DNA from 3 places in the Massilia sp. PAMC28688 genome. Region 1 is predicted to be linked to each of the others. Evidence: predicted binding sites of a transcription regulator. Region 1 holds the regulator's gene; each other region holds the start of a gene.

Region 1 (5,863 bases):
CGGCATTGTGGGCCCACGGAAAATCCTGGTCGCGCTTGCCCACCACCTGGTCCGGATGATCCAGTCCGGCCGCGCGCGCGAACACCACGTTGCAGCCGGCGTAGCTGTGGTCCGGATGCTTCCAGAAGATCTGGTGCGGCAAGGTATCGATCAGGCGCCGCTGCAGCTGTTCCGACTTGTACAGCGCACGCTCCACGCGCAGCATGGCCGAAACATCGTTGGCGAACACAAAGCGGCAGCGCCTGCCGCGAAATTCCAGGGCATGGGCGGTGACTTGCACGTCGATCAGCTCACCATCCTTGCAGCGGTGGGACCACAGCGCCGACCCGCTGTCTCCGGGAGCCGGGGCCTGGTCCAGGAAGGCGAAGAAGCGCGCCTGCTGCGATGGCGGCAGCAGGTCGCCCAGGGTCATGCCGGAAAACTCCTCGGCACTGTAGCCATAGGTGCGCTGGGCTGCCGGATTGACCGCCATGAAGCGCAGCGTGCCCAGTTCATAGATCCACATGGGCTGTGGATGGTCCAGGAACAGGCTGAAAAACGCCCCTTCCGTGGCCGTCTCGGCGGCGTGCGGTCCTGGCGCCGTGTCACGCGCACTTGGGGAGAGGGTCGGGATCGTCATTTTTTGTTGCCAGTGTATAAGTACCACTATACGCAAGCAAGAAAAAAAGGGGCGCGGCTTTCGGCCACCCTTGTGGACGGCATACGACAGTGGGCGCGCCGCCTTGCGCCACCGTCCCCTTTTCAGCCGTGCAGGAAGCGCCGCATGTCGTCCGGCTGTGCGGGCTTGACGCAATGGTGGTCGAAGCCGGCCGCCAGCGCCAGGCCGCGGTCGTGCGACTGCCCGTACCCGGTCAGGGCAATGAAGCGGGCCTGGGCCGCGCCGGGCAGCGCGCGGATGCGCCGCACCAGTTCATAGCCATCCATGTCGGGCAGGCCAATGTCCAGGATAAAGGCATCCTGCACGTCGCGCCTGGCCGCCTGCAGGGCTGACGAGCCTTCGTAATAAATTGATACGGCGTGGCCTTCACTTTCCAGCAGCGCGCCCAGGGTCTGGGCCGCGTCCACATTATCGTCCACGATCATGATGCGCAAGGCCTTGGCGCTTGCCGGACTGCCGGTACCGGCCACGGCGCCGGGCGCGCTGCCGGCGTGGCGCGGCAAGGTCACGGTAAAGGTGGCGCCGCGTCCCGTGCCCTCGCTGTGCGCGGTGACGCTGCCCCCGTGCAGGGCCACGATATGCTTGACCAGTGCCAGCCCCAGTCCCAGGCCGCCCTGGGCCCGGTCCGGCGTGCGGTAGCCCTGGGTGAACAGGTCGAACACCTGGGGCAACAGGTCGGCCTCGATGCCGCTGCCGTTGTCGCTCACCTCGATCCGCACTTGCTCCTCGTCCGCGTGCAGCGCTACTTCGATGCGTCCGCGCTGCGGCGTGTACTTGGCGGCGTTGCTGACCAGGTTGGCGATCACCTGCACCAGGCGAATCCGGTCGCCGCGCACGCTCACCGGCCCGGGCGGCATGTGCAGCACCAGCTGGTGGCCGCGCGAATCGACCAGGGGGCGGGTTTGTTCCAGGGCGCTGCTGACGATCGGTTCCAGCTCGCACAGGTCGTCGGCCAGGGTGACCAGGCCGCGCGTGACGCGCGACACGTCCAGCAGGTCGTCGATCAGGCCGGTCATGTGCGTGACCTGGCGCGTAATGACTTCACTGGCGCGCTTGATGGCCGCTGCGCTCACGCTGGGCAGGCCAAGCAGCTGCGCCGAAGTGCTGATCGGCGCCAGCGGATTGCGCAGTTCATGGGCCAGCATGGCCAGGAATTCATCCTTTTGCTGGTTGGCCTTGCGCAGCTCTTCCTGGGCGGCCTTGTGGGCATGGATATCGGTGCAGGTCCCCATCCAGCGGATGATCTCGCCCTGTTCGTCATGAACTGGCAGGGCCCGCCCCAGTACCCAGCGGTAGTGGCCGGAGTGGTGGCGCAGCCGGTATTCGATTTCGTACACGGCGCCGCTGGCCAGGCAGGCGCGCCACAGCGCCATGGCGCGCGGCTGGTCTTCGGCGTGGAACAAGCCGTTCCAGGCGTCGCCATCGGTCGAGCCCTGGGGCACGCCCGTGAAGTCATACCATTGCTGGTTGTAGTAGTCGTGAAAGCCGTCCGGCAGCGTCGACCAGACCATCTGCGGCATGGCGTTGGCGATGGTGCGAAATTTCGCCTCGCTTTCCTTGAGCGACTGCTCCTGGCGCTTGCGCTCCGTGATGTCCACGGCGACGCCGGCAAAGCGGCGCTGTCCGCTCACGGCATCCTCGAACACCCGCCCCTTGGCCATCACCCACACCTCGGCCCGGTCAGACTGGGGCAGGCGGTATTCAGCTTCATACAGCTCGCCGCTGGCCATGGCGGCGGCGATTTTTGCCAGCACCCGGTCCCGGTCCCTGGCATCGATCATGCTGGTAAACCGCGACAGGTCAAGCCCGCCGCGCGCCGCTTCGGCATCGACATGGAACAGGCGGGCAAAGCGTTCGTCCACATACGTCATGTTCGATGCCAGGTCCACGCTCCAGGTGCCGATATTGCCGGAAGCGTCGAGCGAGAGCTGCAGGCGCTGTTCCAGCTCGCGCGACGCCTTCAGGGCCCGCGTCAGGTCCGTCACATCGGTGGTGCTGCACAGCACCCCCACCACATCCCCGTGTTCGTCGCGCACCGGGCTGTATGAAAAGGTGAAATAGCAGCGCTCCGGAAAACCCGAGCGTTCGACCACAATGGGCATCTGCTCGAAGTGGCTGCCTTCGCCTGCAAAGGCGCGCTCGGCAATGGGGCCCACCACGTCCCACGCTTCGGCCCAGGTGTCGCGAAAGCGCGCACCGAGGGCGCCGTCCGCCTTGAGCCCCAGCTGCGGTATATAGGCATCGTTGAAAAAGCCATAGTACTCGCTGCCCCACACCAGGTAGGACGGGGTGTGGGAATTGAGCATCATGGACAAGGCCGTGCGCAGTGCGGCCGGCCACTGGTGAATCGGCCCGAGCGGATGCCCGGCCCAGTTGGCATTGGCAATTTCCTGCGCCATGCGCCCGCCACCGGTCAGGAAGGCGGGCATGGATGCCGGATCGGTCGGTAATTCCATATTTATCATATGCCAATTTTACACCGGCCAAGTTCGATGCCAGCGCGCACAATTGCTCGGAAATAGCGCTCCGGCACGGTAGCCATGGCCAATTTGGGGCGCCACCGGCCTGCCCCCTGCGGTATCATGTGCCCATGAATGAATCCACCGCCCTGATCCCTTTAAATGTTCCCGCGCTTAAGGCCAGCTGCGGTGCCTGCAGCATGCATCAACTTTGCCTGCCAATGGGGCTGGACGAAAAGGACATGGTGCGGCTTGACAGCATCATCGGCCAGCGGCGCCGGGTGGCGCGCGACGAACGCCTGTACCAGATGGGCGAGCCGTTTCGCAACCTGTATGCAATTCGCTTCGGCCACTTCAAGACGCTGCAGGTCAATGCCGCCGGCGAGCAGCAGATCACGGGCTTTCAGATGGCCGGCGAGCTGCTGGGGATGGACGCCATCAGCGGCGACCGCCACCACTGCGACGCGGTGGCCCTGGAAGACAGCGAAGTCTGCGAAATTCCCTTTGCCCACCTGGAAGACCTGTTTGGCCAGGTGCCCACGCTGCTGCGCCACTTCCACCGCATCATGAGCCAGGAAATCACGCGTGAGCAAAATGTCATGCTATTGCTGGGCAATATGCGCGCGGAACAACGTTTCGCCGTGTTCCTCACCAATTTATCGACGCGCTATGCCACCCGCGGTTATTCGGCGCAGTCGTTCCAGCTGCGCATGTCGCGGGAAGACATCGGCAACTACCTCGGCCTGACCATCGAGAGCATCAGCCGCATCCTGTCACGCTTCAAAAAGCAGGGCCTGCTGGCGGTGGACAAGCGCGCAATGACCATTCTCGACCCGGCCCGCATGCGGGCCATGGCCGCGGGTACCGAACAGTGCAGCCCTATCTCCTGATTGTGGTCGTGCGCCGGGCCTGAGCTGCGCCCCTTGCCTATTCCTTTGCCGCGCCAGGGTCGGCCTGGCGCCACCAGGCCTGGGCCACGCCCAGCGCCCGGTCCAGTTCGCGCAGCATGGCATCGAACTGCGGCTCGCTGTGCCTGCCCTGCTCCCTCAAGGCGCTTTCCAGTGCCAGCGAGGCCTGTGCAAAATCGCTGGCGCCCAGGATGCCCACCGTGCCGCGCAAATCGTGCAGGCGGCGCAGCACGCTCGCCACATCGCCTGCCGCATACAGGTCCGGGATTTCGGCACGCTGCGCCTGCGCCGCCTTGATGGCCTTGCCGATCATGGCCACCAGCCCGGCGCGCGAGCCATTGGCTTCGCTCATGCGCACCAGCTTGGAGACATCGAACACCCCGCTTAGCTGCGCCACCGGTGCCGGCGCCGGCGCCGCTCCAAGCTGACGCAGCAAGATTGGCACGAATCCGGCCGGGTCGAGCGGTTTGGCCACGAAGGCGCTCATCCCGGCTGCCGAGCAATGCTCCCGCTCGGCCACCATCACCCCCGCGCTCATGGCCACGATCGGCAAGGTCAGGCCCAGCTCCTGGCGGATGATGCGGGTGGCTTCGAGGCCATCCATGCGCGGCATCTGCACGTCCATCAGCACCAGGTCGAAGCGCTCCGGCCCGCGCAGCGCGTCAACCGCCGCCGCGCCATCGCCGACGATATGCAGCTGCGCACCCTCAGCCTCGAGGATGGAGCGGGCCACGAACTGATTGAGGTCGTTGTCCTCGGCCAGCAGCATGCGCACGCCCGCCAGGCGCTGGCGCGGCGCCGCCACCGGCATGCCGCTGCGCGCGGCCGCGGGCGGTGCAAACGCCTGCTGCATGGCCTGGCGCAGGCTGCGCGCGGTGGCTGGCTTGAGCACCACCGGCCCACTGCTCTCGCCCATCGCCGTGGCCATCGCCGTGGCCCTTGCGTGCGGCGCCTGCAGTGCCAGCAGCGGCTTGCCGGCGCGCCGGCAGATCCCGGCCAGGGCCGCCGTCAGCCGGCTGGCCGCGTCCCCTTCCAGGCTGGCGTCCACCAGGGCCGCGTCGAACGGCATGGCGCCAGGGTCCAGCGTCTGCACGTACTCGAGGGCGGCGCCGCTGTCGCTGAACGAGACCGTGCGCCAGTTGGCCGCGCGGCACAGCTGTTCCAGGGCAGCGACGGTGGTCGGGCTGTCATCGACGATCAACAGGCGCAACTTGCGCAGCGATGGCGCCAGCACGTCTTCCTTGACCTGGGTATCGATGCCAAGTGTCACGGTCAGGCAGAACACGCTGCCCGACCCCGGCGTGCTGGTCACGGCGATGGTCCCGCCCATGAGTTCGGCCAGGCTGCGCGAAATGGCCAGCCCCAGTCCCGTGCCGCCAAAGCGCCGGGTGGTGGAGGCGTCGGCCTGGGTAAAGGCTGAAAACAGCCTGGACTGCTGTTCGGCATCCATGCCGATGCCGGTATCGCGCACACAAAAGCGCAGCGTGACACGCGCATCAAAGCGCTCTTCGAGTTCGACCACCAGCGCCACTTCACCCTGTTCGGTGAACTTGAGCGCGTTGGTGAGCAGGTTGGACAGGATCTGCTGCAGGCGCAGCGTGTCGCCCACCAGCTGGCGCGGCACATCGGCCATGGCGTAGGCCGCCAGTTCGATCGGCTTGTCGCCGGCATTGACGGTCATGATCGACCCGAGCGTGTCGAGCAGGTCGTCGAGGGAAAAAGCGGTGGGCGACAGGTCCATGCGCCCGGCCTCGATCTTGGAAAAATCGAGCACATCGTTGAGGATGGCCATCAGGGCCCGGCCTGAATTGCTGATCATGTCGACATATTTGCGCTGC
Region 2 (5,863 bases), 900 kb from region 1:
GCGTGGCCGAGGCGTCGGTGGAGCAGGGCATTGCCAAGACGCTGGGCTTGAAGCTGGGCGACACGTTGCGCTTCAATGTGGGTGGTCTGGATGTGGACGCAAAGGTCACCAGCCTGCGCAAGCTGGAGTGGGGATCGATGCGCGCCAACTTCTTCGTCATCATCAATCCCGCCGCCATGCAGGATGCGGCCCAGACCTACATGACGGCGTTCCACCTGCCGCAGCAAGCGCAGGCCCTGCCCAATGCCCTGGCGCGCGAGTTTCCCAACCTGACCGTGATCGATGTCAGTGGCATCATCCGCCAGCTGCAGGATGTGCTGGACCAGGTGGTGACGGCGGTGGAATTCCTGTTCGCCTTCACGCTTGCCTCGGGCGTGCTGGTGCTGTATGCGGCGCTGATGGGGTCGCAGGATGAACGCACCCGCGAGGCGGGATTGCTGCGCGCGCTCGGGGCCACCCGGCGCCAGTTGTCGCAGGCGCAGTGGATCGAGTTTTCGCTGGTGGGCGGCCTGTCCGGCCTGCTGGCAGCGTCCGGCGCCGCGGCACTGGGCTGGGCCCTGGCCACCTACCAGTTCAAGTTCCCGTGGACCTTCAGCCCCGTGGTGTGGCTCGCCGGGCTGGTGGTGGGCGCACTGTGCGCCATCATTGGCGGCTACCTGGGCCTGCGCAATGTGCTGCGCCAGCCGCCGCTGCAGACACTGCGCGAAGCGTAATCAGCTTCAGCCGGCGCTGGCGCGCTCGCGCAAGAATTGGGAGAACGAGCTGGCCGGTTCCGCCAGTTCGCCCGGCGCCAGGTCGAACAGCGCCCAGTAATAATCCTGCTTGCCGCGGCAGATCTGGGCCGGCGCGATGTACTTGTGCCACCCTTGTGAAAAGTCGCGCGAGAACATGCCGTCGCCATCGCGGAACCAGGGGATGATGCAGCGCTCGCGCAGCGCGTCCAGCAGGGAAGTGGGGGCGTCGTTGTCGCAGGCCACCTCGTAGTGCGAATCCATGCTCGCTTCGGTCTCCACCACCAGCAGCTTGGCCGCGCCATCGCTGTTGTACATGAGGATGCCGGCCGGGCTGGAATACACGTAGTGCTCGACGATGCCGTGCTCCCGGATCAAGTCCCGCACCAGCGCCACAAAGGCCGGATCGCTCACGAAACCATAGTTGTTCACGGCCAGCATGTCGCGCAGGGGGCCGGAGCGGGCAGCGAAATATTCATCCTGCAGTGCTGTGATTTCGCTTTCCAGCCGGTCGAGCGCATCGTCGTCGCTCTTTTTGATATAGCGGTCGATCAGGCCACGGTTGAAGGCATCGACCGCCACCTTTTCGTCGGCCACGCCTGTAAACAGGATTTTTTTGCAGGGCAGGGCGCGCAGCGCCTCGCACAATTCCACGCCATTCATTTGCGGCATCGAGTAGTCAACGACCACCACCGAGGGCGTGAGGAAGCGCTGGCGCTTGAAGCTGATACGGTGGATCTGGTCGATGTCAAAGGCGACGCTGCATTCTTCGTGCGAGCGCGGATAGGTGTCGTAAGTCGGATGCAGGCCATTGCCGAGTTGTTCGCCCCGTTCCTGCAGCCATTCCAGGGCGGCGCGGGTATCGTGAAAGGCCTTGCTGGCCAGGGCCGGGTCAAGCTGGAATGAGAGGCTTTTCAAAAAGCTGTCGCTGTCGTCAATCAGGACGGTCAGGCTGGGATGATGGTAGATCGGGAGACTCATGAAAGTGGTTCCTGGTGGGGGAATACGCGGGGTGCAGGGGCGGGGCGCGGCCTGGGAAATTCGAGCACGAACATGGTGTAGGCCTGTTCGCGCGACTTGCAGATGATGCGGGCATGCCAGGCATCCATGATCTCCTTGCACAGCGCCAGCCCGATGCCGGAACCGGAATTGGCCGGATACGAGTAGAAGCGCTGGAAAATCAGCGGCAGCCGGGCCGCCGGGATTCCGCACCCGGTATCGATAAAGAGCAGGCGCGGCCTGGCATGATTGCCGTCGATGATGATGCGGATGCGTCCCTTGCCCGCCCGCTGCAGCGCCTTGAGCGAGTTGCGCAGCAGGTTCAAAAGGATGACCACGGACAGTTCATGGCGGCCTGCGAAAGTAAAGTCGGCGCGCACGTCGACCCTCACCGCGTCGCGCTGGGACTGGGTCGCAAACGGGTAGCGCCTGATCACCGCTTCGACCACCGATTGCATCGATACCTGTTCATCGGCTTCGAGCTGCTGGCGCACGGCGCTGGCGGAGAGCAGGAACAGGTCCACCATGTGGTTCATGTGGCGCACTTCATGCTGGATGCGGCCCATCGCTTCAGCCAGCGCGTGCCAGTCGGCAGCTGATGGGTCACGTCCTGAAGCGATGCGGCGGTTAATTCCGCGCACATTGGCGTCCACGCTCACCAAAGGCGTGCGCAGTTCGTGCGACACGGTGGCCAGCGCCTGCGCCATGCCGGCCAGCTTTTCATTGGCCAGCACGCGCCGCCCTTCCTTGGCCAGCGAAATGACGACGATGGTGAAGGCATAGATTGGCAGATGCTCGAGTACTTCGCGGCGTAGCAGAAAGGCCGGGTCGCCCAGCACCGCAAACAGCGCGCAGGCGGCGGCCACGCCGGCGGCCAGGCTGAAGAGAGCACAGCGAAACGGGAAATGAAACAGGACGATCAGGGAAATGAGCAGCGACTGCGCCCACACGAGCGAGCCAGCATTCATCAGGTACAGGAAGGTGAACTGAAACGGCAGCACGTAGGTGACGGCAAAGGCAAAGTAAGCATCGCGCCAGCGGCCCTTGAACAGGTCATTGGCCCACGGCGCCGGCAGGCACAGGGCCATGCCCACCAGGCGCAGCAGCAGATTGTCGTAGGGCTGGGGGAACCAGTAAGTCCAGATCAGGTAATAGGCGGGCATGCCAATGCAGCCAACCCACGACAGCACGATGAAGCGCCAGGTCTCGCGGTCAAATTTGCGTTCGTGGCGCAGGAAGGCGCGCACAAAATTTTGCTGCAGCGCCAGGACGGTCTGTCCGGGAAAGCGGGTCAATGTGCCCATGAAGCCGTCTCGTATGTTCTTGATATTTCTCAATTGATTCGCATCAAACGCCATATTGTAGCGGTGAGGAAAGGTTCGGTTTGATCTAGATCAACACCTGTTGATGTTGCTCGGAAGCTAATGATCTCCGGCAGAAAATGAAAATTTTTCTGGAGAGAAAACCATGACCCATACTGCCGCCAAACCCGCCTTTTTCCCTATGCCAGCCGAGCAGCGCATGCCTGCTTTTGTCACCCGCCGCATGGATGAGCACTATGTGACGCGCGTACAACAGCTGCTCGGCGGCGAGCACATGCATGTCTGGCAGCCGGCCGGCGCCGGCGCGATCATGCTGGCCGGGAATGACTACCTGTGCATCGCCCAGGAGCCCGCTCTGCTGGCGGCCCAGGCCCGCTGCCTGCTGGGCAGCCAGACGGGCATGCTGATGTCCTCCGTCTTCCTGCAGGAAGGTAGCACCCAGCACAGGCTGGAAGCCAAACTGGCCGCCTTCATGGGCGCTGAAAATGGCGTGCTGGCCCAATCCGGCTGGGCCGCCAATGTCGGCCTGCTGCAAACAATTGCCGGGCCCGGCGTGCCGGTCTACCTGGATATGCTGGCCCATGCCTCGCTGTGGGAAGGCGTGCAGTCGGCCCAGGCCATCGGCGTGCCCTTCGTTCACAACGATCCCGAGCACCTGGCGCGCCAGGTGGCAAAGCACGGCGCCGGCGTGATCGTGGTGGATGCCCTGTACAGCACCAACGGCAGCATCGCGCCCCTGCACGCGATGGTGGAAGTGGCCGAGCGCAGCGGATCGATCCTGGTGGTGGACGAGTCCCATTCGCTGGGTACCCACGGCCCGCGCGGCGCCGGCCTGGTGGTGGAGCTGGGCCTCGCCGAGCGCGTGCATTTCCGCACCGCGTCCCTGGCCAAGGCATTCGCCGGGCGCGCAGGGCTCATCACCTGTTCCAGCCACTTCAAGGGTTACTTCCTGTCGGCCTCACGCCCTGCCATTTTCAGCTCCTGCCTGCTCGAGCATGAACTGGCCTGGTTCGACGCGGCGCTTGACTTCATCGCCACTGCCGATGAACGGCGCGCTGCCCTGCACGCGAGCGCACGCCGGGTACGGGCCGGCCTGCGCGAGCTCGGTTACAACGTCGACGATGGCACCGAGCAGATCATTGCGCTGGAAGCGGGGCCGGAGCCGAAAACGCTGGCGCTGCGCAAGGCGCTGGAAAGGCGGGGCGTGTATGGCGCCGTGTTCTGCGCTCCCGCCACCGCGAAAAACCGCTCGCTGGTGCGCCTGACGCTCAACGCCAGCCTCACGCGCGACGAAGAAGCGCGCCTGCTGCGCGCCTGCGCCGACATGCGCGAGGAGGTGGACCTGGACAGCTGGTCCTCGACCCGGCGCGGGCGGCGTCTCACGCTGGTATGATGGCGGCATGGACGAATCGAGCAATCAACAGACTTTATACAGTGTAATCGGCGGCGAGGCGCGCGTGCGCGAACTGGTCGACCGCTTCTACGACCTCATGGAACTGGAGCCGGAGTTTGCCGGCATCCACGCCCTGCATCCGAAGCCCAACGACAGTTCGCGCGACAAGCTGTTCATGTTCCTGTCGGGCTGGATGGGCGGGCCGGACCTGTTCGTGGAGCGCTACGGCCACCCGCGCCTGCGCGCGCGCCACCTGCCGTTTGCCATCGGTTCGTCCGAGCGCGACCAGTGGCTGCGCGCCATGGCCTGGGCCATGGAAGATATCGGCATCGAGGAAAACCTGCGCCTGCGATTGATGGAATCGTTTTACCAGACGGCCGACTGGATGCGCAACAAGGCCGACTGAGATGACCAACACGCAATTTCTGCTCTTGATGGGGGCACTGGTGGTGGCGATTGCGCTGCTGCTGGTGTCCATGCTGCGTGCGCGCATGGGGGCGCCTTTGGCAAACCTGGAGCGCGAACTGCGCCGCGAAATGCAGGGTGGGGCGCAGGGCACGCGCCAGGAGCTGGCGGCCACCCTGGCGCAGTACCACGGCGCCACGGTGCAGCAGCTTGACAGCATGCGCCAGCAGATCCACCTGGCGGGCACCACCAGCCGCGAAGAGCAGTCGCTGGCGCTGAACCGCTTTGCCGAGACCATGCAGCACACTTTGCATGCGCTGACGGAATCGAATGCGCAGCGTATGCAGGAAGTACGCTCCACGCTGGAAGTGAAGATCCGCGACCTGCAGACCGACAACGCCATGCGCCTGGAAGAAATGCGCAAGACGGTTGACGAAAAACTGCACGCCACGCTGGAAACGCGTCTGACCGAGTCATTCCGCCATGTCTCCGACCGTCTGGAAAAGGTGCACCAGGGCCTGGGTGAAATGCAGCAGCTGGCCATCGGCGTGGGCGACCTCAAACGCGTGCTCACCAATGTCAAGACGCGCGGCACCTGGGGCGAAGTGCAGCTGGGGATGCTGCTCGAGCAGGTGCTGACGGTCGATCAATACGCCGCCAATGTGGAGACGGTGGCAGGCAGCGGCGCGCGGGTGGAATTTGCGATCCGGCTGCCGGGGCAGTCCGACAGCGGCGTGCCGGTGTGGCTGCCGATTGATGCCAAGTTCCCCAAGGAGCAGTACGAGCGCCTGGTCGATGCGGCAGAACGGGCCGATGCCGAAGGCGTCGCCGCTGGCGGGCGCGAACTGGAACGCGCGGTGCGGCTGGAAGCAAAAACCATCTGCGAAAAGTATGTGTCGCCGCCCCAGACGACCGACTTTGCCATTCTGTTCCTGCCGACCGAAGGCCTGTACGCGGAAGTCATGCGCAGGCCCGGCCTGGCCGACGATTTGCAGCGTTCATTGCGGGTGTCG
Region 3 (5,863 bases), 410 kb from region 1:
AAGGCCGAATTGACGCGCAATGGCATCGACCTGCCCTATCCGACCCACCAGATCCTGCTTCATGACCAGACCGAAGACACCGACGGCGACCGTGCCCGCCAGCGTGAAGGCTGGCCGCCGTCGCGGGAAACCACGGTGTCCCACGCATCGTCGGGCAAGTACCCGTGAGAGGCGCGCAGCGATCCCGCCATTGCAGGCCGGAGCCTCGCCCCTCGGCCAGCATCTGGCTTGGCTGCCCCGGTTCCACTGTCCATGACATGCGGCCAACCCCGGGCAGATCACATGGCCGGCGCGGGCTTGCCCGAGTTCGGCCGCTTATTTGACGATCAGGGCATTCCGAACTTCGCGCACCCCGTCTACCCCGCGCGCCACATCGAGCGCGCGGCGGATGTTGTCGGGCGAATCGACAAAGCCACTGAGCTGGACAGTGCCGCGAAAAGTTTCCACTTGCACGTCCCGGGCCTTGACGTCAGGATCGGCAGCCAGTGCTGCCTTGACCCGGGCGCTGATGGCCGTATCGCTGATCGCCACGCCGATCCTGCGATCGCTTCCATCGGTAGCACACCCTGCCAGAACCAGCAGGGCAACACATAGCGCTTTAAAAGAATTGGCACGGTCCATGGTTTTCTCCGTCAAGGCGTAGGGCCAGCCAGAAAGCAGCCGGCATGGCTTGTTTGACTGTCGATCGCGCCGCCAGTTCCAGCTGCGCGCCACCGATCCGCCCACTCCGCTATGATGGTGCCATATAAACACTGTTTTCCCTCACCAATGCAAAACCATGCGGACTAAGCGCCTGCGCCCTGTCGCACTGGCCGTCGCAGCAACTATCGTGGCGGCGCTGCTGGTGCTGAACCTGAGCATTGGCGATAAGCAGATCGACCAGCGCTTCCAACGCATTTACACCATTGCCGATCCGCAGTTTGAACGGACCATGGGCGTCATTCTCGGTCCCGATCTGGCGCCGGGAAACAAGGTTCAGCCACTGCTCAATGGCGAACAGATTTTCCCGGCCATGCTGGGCGCCATCCGCAGCGCGCGCCACAGCATCACGTTTGAAACCTATATCTTCTGGTCAGGCAGGATCGGCCAGGAATTTGTCGACGCGCTGACCGAGCGCGCGCGTGCCGGGGTACGCGTCCATGTCCTGCTCGACTGGATCGGCGGGCAACTCGATGACGCGCAGCTCAGGCACCTGCAAAACAATGGGGTCCATGTGCGCCGCTATAACACGCCGCACTGGTATAACCTGCACCTGCTCAATAACCGTACCCACCGCAAGCTGCTCGTGGTGGACGGGCAGATTGGCTTTACCGGCGGTGTGGGCATTGCCGACCTGTGGCGCGGCAATGGGCAGCATCCGACGCAGTGGCGCGATACCCATTTCCAGGTCCAGGGACCGGTGGTGGGCCACATGCAGGCCGCCTTCATCGACAACTGGCTGCAGGCAACGGGAGAAGTCCTTCACGGCGACGCTTACCTGCCGCCGCTGCAAGCTGCTGGCAGCCAGAAGGCTCAGGTGTTCACCAGTTCACCGGGCGGCGGTGCGGAAAGCATGCAGCTCATGTATCTGCTGTCGATCACCAGTGCCGCCAAGGTGATTCGCATGTCGGCCGCGTACTTCGTGCCGGACACCGTGGCCGTGAATGCCCTGGTGGCGGCCGTGCGGCGCGGGGTCAAGGTCCAGATCATTCTCCCTGGCGAACATCTGGACTGGGAAATCGTGCGCCGTGCCTCGCGCGCGACCTGGGGGCCGCTGCTGCGCGCCGGCGTCGAGATCCACGAGTACGTGCCGAGCATGTACCATGCCAAGGTAATGATTGTCGATGACTTGTGGGTATCGGTTGGCTCCACCAACTTCGATGCGCGTTCGTTTGCCATCAACGATGAAGCAAACCTTAACATTTATGACCGTCAGTTCGCGGCCGACCAACACGCCATTTTCGAACAAGACCTGCGCCGCTCGCGCCGGGTCACGCTTGCGGAATGGGAATCGCGCGGCGCGCTCGACAAGCTGCTCGATGCCGGCGCCGGGCTGATCAGCTCCCAGCTGTAGCCGCGCGTCGGTATGGCGTGGCTGCGAAGAGGCATAACCGTCTCCCGGCAAAGCCGAACCCTGCTCCCAGCTTCCCGGCATTAGCGATCAATTTTTGATGCAGGTCAAATACGGCGCCGGGGCGGTCGGCGTACATTGACAGTCCGCCCTCCCACTACGGACAACCGCCATGTACAAAACCATCCTGGTCCACGTTGATGAAAGCGCCCGCTCGGCCCACCGTACCGCTGCCGGCATCGCACTGGCATTGGACTACGAGGCGCATCTGGTCGGCGCGGCCATGACCGGACTGCAGACCGAGTTGTTGCCGGTGAGCGCTTACGGCGTGGGCCTCGGGATGGCGGCGCTGCCCATCGACAATCTGCGCACCGACGCGCGCCAAGCGCTGGCCGGCTTCGAGGCTGCCGCGTCCCGCGCCGGCGTGCTCTCGCTGGAACAACGCTGCATCGATGATGAAGCGGGCATCGGCATCAGCATGCAGGCACGCTACAGCGACCTGGTCATTGTGAGCCAGAGCGCGCCTGACGAATTCCGCCCGCGCCTGCGCTCCGACTTTCCTGACTACGTGGTGCTTAACGCTCCGCGCCCGGTGCTGGTGCTGCCCGTGGGCGGGGCCGGCCCCGCGCTGGGCAAGCGCGTCACGGTGGCCTGGAATGGCAGCCCGGAGGCCGTGCACGCCATTGCCAGCGCGCTGCCCCTGTTGCAGCGCGCGGCGGCAGTGGACGTGGTGGTGCTGGAGCCAGAGGCGCGTCCGGGCACGCACGGCGAGCAGGCCGGTGCCGACATGGCGCTGTACCTGGCCCGCCATGGCGTGCCGACCGAGGTCAGCGTGCGCGCCGGCGGCCACGACGATGGGCAGGCCCTGCTGGACTTCGCGCGCGAAAAACAGGCCGACCTGATCGTCATGGGCGCCTACGGCCACACCCGCTTCCGCGAGCTTTTATTGGGCGGCATGACGCGTCATCTGCTGGCCCATTCCCCCATTCCCCTATGGATGGCTCATTAGCGGCCGGCACCGCCCCGGCGCCGGCACCGGTATTTCGCATCCGCCACCTGAGCAAGACCTATGGCGCCGGCGAAGTGGCCGTGCACGCCCTGCGCGACGTCAACCTTGACATCGGACGGGGCCAGTTCGTGGTGCTGCTGGGGCCGTCTGGCAGTGGCAAATCAACCCTGCTCAACATCCTGGGCGGCCTCGATACCGGCAGCAGCGGCCAGGTGCTGTTTCGCGGGCGCGATCTGTCCGCCGCCGGCGAGGCCGACCTGACCGCCTACCGGCGCCGCCATGTCGGCTTCGTGTTCCAGTTCTACAATCTCATTCCCAGCCTGACCGTGCACGAAAACGTGGCGCTGGTGACGGACATTGCTGCCGACCCCATGCCGGTGGACGAGGCCGTCGCCCTGGTGGGGCTGGCCGCGCGCAGCCACCATTTCCCGGCCCAGCTCTCCGGCGGCGAACAGCAGCGCGTGGCCATTGCGCGCGCCATCGTCAAGCGCCCCGACGTACTGCTGTGCGACGAGCCAACGGGTGCCCTCGACTATGCCACGGGCAAGCTGGTGCTCGACGTCATTGCCCGCATTAACAGCACCCTGGGCACGACGGCCATCGTCATCACCCACAACGCGGCCATTGCCGGCATGGCCGACCGGGTCATCCGCCTGGGCGACGGGCGCATCCAGAGCGAACAGGCCAATGAGCACAAGCTGTCGCCGGCAGAGCTGTCATGGTAGGCCAGTCACGGTAGGCCAATGCGGACCCTCACGCGCAAGCTGTGGCGCGACCTGCGCCGCATGTGGAGCCAGGCGCTGACCATTGCCCTGGTGGTGGCGTGCGGCGTCGGTGGCTTTTTGACCAGCCTGTCGGCGGTCGAGTCGCTCGAAGGTGCACGCGACGGCTTTTACGCCAGCGGCCGCTTTGCCGACCTGTTCGCCGGGGTCAAGAACGCGCCGCTGTCGCTGGCGTCGCGCCTGCGCGAAGCACCGGGCGTGGCCGACGTCCAGACCACGCTCGAGCAGGTGGTGCGGGTGGAGATTCCCGGCGTGCCCGAGCCGGTCATCGGGCAGCTGATCGGCATCGACCAGTTGCATCCGCACCGCATGAACCTGGTCACGGTGGCGGCCGGGCGCGGCCTGCGCGGGGGACCGGCGCGCGCCGACCATGATATCGAGACGCTGGTCTCGCAAGCCTTTGCCCGGGCGCGCGGCCTGGGACCGGGCTCGCGCCTGCGGGCCCTGATCAACGGCAAGCAGCGCACCTTGCTCGTGGTCGGGGTGGCGCTCAGTCCTGAATTCATTTTCGCCGGGCTGTGGGGCATGCCCGACGCGCGCGGCTTCGGCATCTTCTGGATCGACCGCGAGGTGCTGGCCGCAGCCTACAATATGGAAGGCGCCTTCAACCGCGCCGCCTTCAAACTGGCGCCGGGAGCGCGCGTGGAACCGGCGATCGCCGCCATCGCGGCCATGGTCAAGGCCTATGGCGGGCGCGAAGTGTTTGACCGCAGCCAGCAGGTATCGCACGCCATGCTCGACAACGAGGTCAGGCAGCAGCGCGTGATGGGAACCATCTTGCCTGCCATTTTCCTGGGCGTGGCCGCATTCCTGCTCAATGTGGTGGTGGCGCGCATGGTGTCCACCCAGCGCGAGCAGATCGCCACGCTCAAGGCGCTTGGCTACGCCAACGCCGCCATTGGCGCCCACTACCTGCAATTCGTGCTGCTCATTGTCGGCGCCGGTCTGGTGCTGGGGGTCGGACTGGGCAAGGAACTGGGCTATCTGCTCACGCGCCTGTACGCCGAAACGTTTCATTTTCCCACGTTCGAGCACCGCATCAGCCCTGCCCTGCTGCTTATCGGGGCCGCCATCACGGCCGGCACAGCCATCGCCGGGACCGTGCACGCGATTGCGGCCAGCGCGCGCCTGGCACCGGCCGAAGCCATGCGCCCACCGGCCCCGCCCCGCTTTGGCCCCACCCTGCTCGAGCGGCTGGGCATCCAGGCAGCCGGCCCGGCCCTGCGCATGACGGTGCGCAACATGGAGCGGCGCCCGGCGCGCACCAGCCTGGCCATCGCCGGGGTCGCGGCCGCAGTGGCCATTGTCATCATGGGAAATTTCTTCCGCGATGCCATTGATGTCGTGGTCGACAATCAGTTCACCCTGGGCCTGCGCGGCGACATCAGCATGTGGACCACCGATCCGGTCAATGACAGCGTGCGCCACGAATTGCGGCGCCTGCCCGGGGTACGCCATGTGGAGTCGCTGCGCTTTGTCACTGTCAATGTAGGCCATGCCCAGCGCCAGGAGCGCACCATCTTGCGCGGCTATGCGGGCCGCCCGGAACTGTACCGGGTGATCGACATGGCCCAGCGCGAAACCTTGCTTGACGGGCGCGGCCTGGTGCTGACGGACCGCCTGGCCGACAAGCTGGGCCTGGAAATCGGCGAGCTGGTGCGCATCGAGGTGCTGGAAGGCCGCCAGCGCACCCTCATGGTGCCGCTGCGGGCGACGGTCGATGAAATGTTTGGCCTGAATGCCTACATGGAGCGCACGGCCCTGAACCGGCTGCTGGCCGATGGCGATCTGAGCACCGGCTTCGTGCTGTCGGTCGAACCGGGAACCGAGGCGCGCGTGCTCGCAGCAAGCAAGGCCATGCCGCGCGTGGCCGGCGCCTGGAGCAAGCACACCATGCTGCGCAACATGGAAGACATCACGGCCCGCAACGTGCGCATCATGAGTGCCATCCTCACTACTTTTGCCGCCGTGATTGCCGTTGGCGTCGTGTACAACAATGCCCGCATTGCCCTGTCCGAGCGG

What was found. The regulator FNR, encoded in region 1, switches genes on or off when oxygen is low (the NO sensors DNR and NnrR bind a similar motif). The targets are predictions, from matches to a motif close to TTGATNNNNATCAA.
Region 2: cqsA (alpha-hydroxyketone-type quorum-sensing autoinducer synthase) is a predicted target of FNR. The motif match lies at 3,115-3,128, and genes of this name have one in related genera.
Region 3: KY495_RS20155 (universal stress protein) is a predicted target of FNR. The motif match lies at 2,148-2,161, and genes of this name have one in related genera.

What each region holds. Positions count from the first base shown of each region.
Region 1 is NZ_CP080378.1:4,112,672-4,118,534, reverse strand. Features, by position in the region: gene KY495_RS18515 (EAL domain-containing protein) at 1-619, opposite strand, end outside; gene KY495_RS18510 (PAS domain S-box protein) at 742-3,114, opposite strand; gene fnr (fumarate/nitrate reduction transcriptional regulator Fnr) at 3,249-4,007, shown strand; gene KY495_RS18500 (CHASE domain-containing protein) at 4,045-5,863, opposite strand, start outside.
Region 2 is NZ_CP080378.1:3,208,607-3,214,469, forward strand. Features, by position in the region: gene KY495_RS14325 (ABC transporter permease) at 1-713, shown strand, start outside; gene KY495_RS14330 (response regulator) at 720-1,712, opposite strand; gene KY495_RS14335 (HAMP domain-containing sensor histidine kinase) at 1,709-3,034, opposite strand; gene cqsA (alpha-hydroxyketone-type quorum-sensing autoinducer synthase) at 3,198-4,445, shown strand; gene KY495_RS14345 (group II truncated hemoglobin) at 4,453-4,851, shown strand; gene KY495_RS14350 (DNA recombination protein RmuC) at 4,853-5,863, shown strand, end outside.
Region 3 is NZ_CP080378.1:4,526,343-4,532,205, reverse strand. Features, by position in the region: gene KY495_RS20170 (mechanosensitive ion channel family protein) at 1-168, shown strand, start outside; gene KY495_RS20165 (BON domain-containing protein) at 316-531, opposite strand; gene KY495_RS20160 (phosphatidylserine/phosphatidylglycerophosphate/cardiolipin synthase family protein) at 779-2,053, shown strand; gene KY495_RS20155 (universal stress protein) at 2,223-3,059, shown strand; gene KY495_RS20150 (ABC transporter ATP-binding protein) at 3,044-3,784, shown strand; gene KY495_RS20145 (ABC transporter permease) at 3,803-5,863, shown strand, end outside.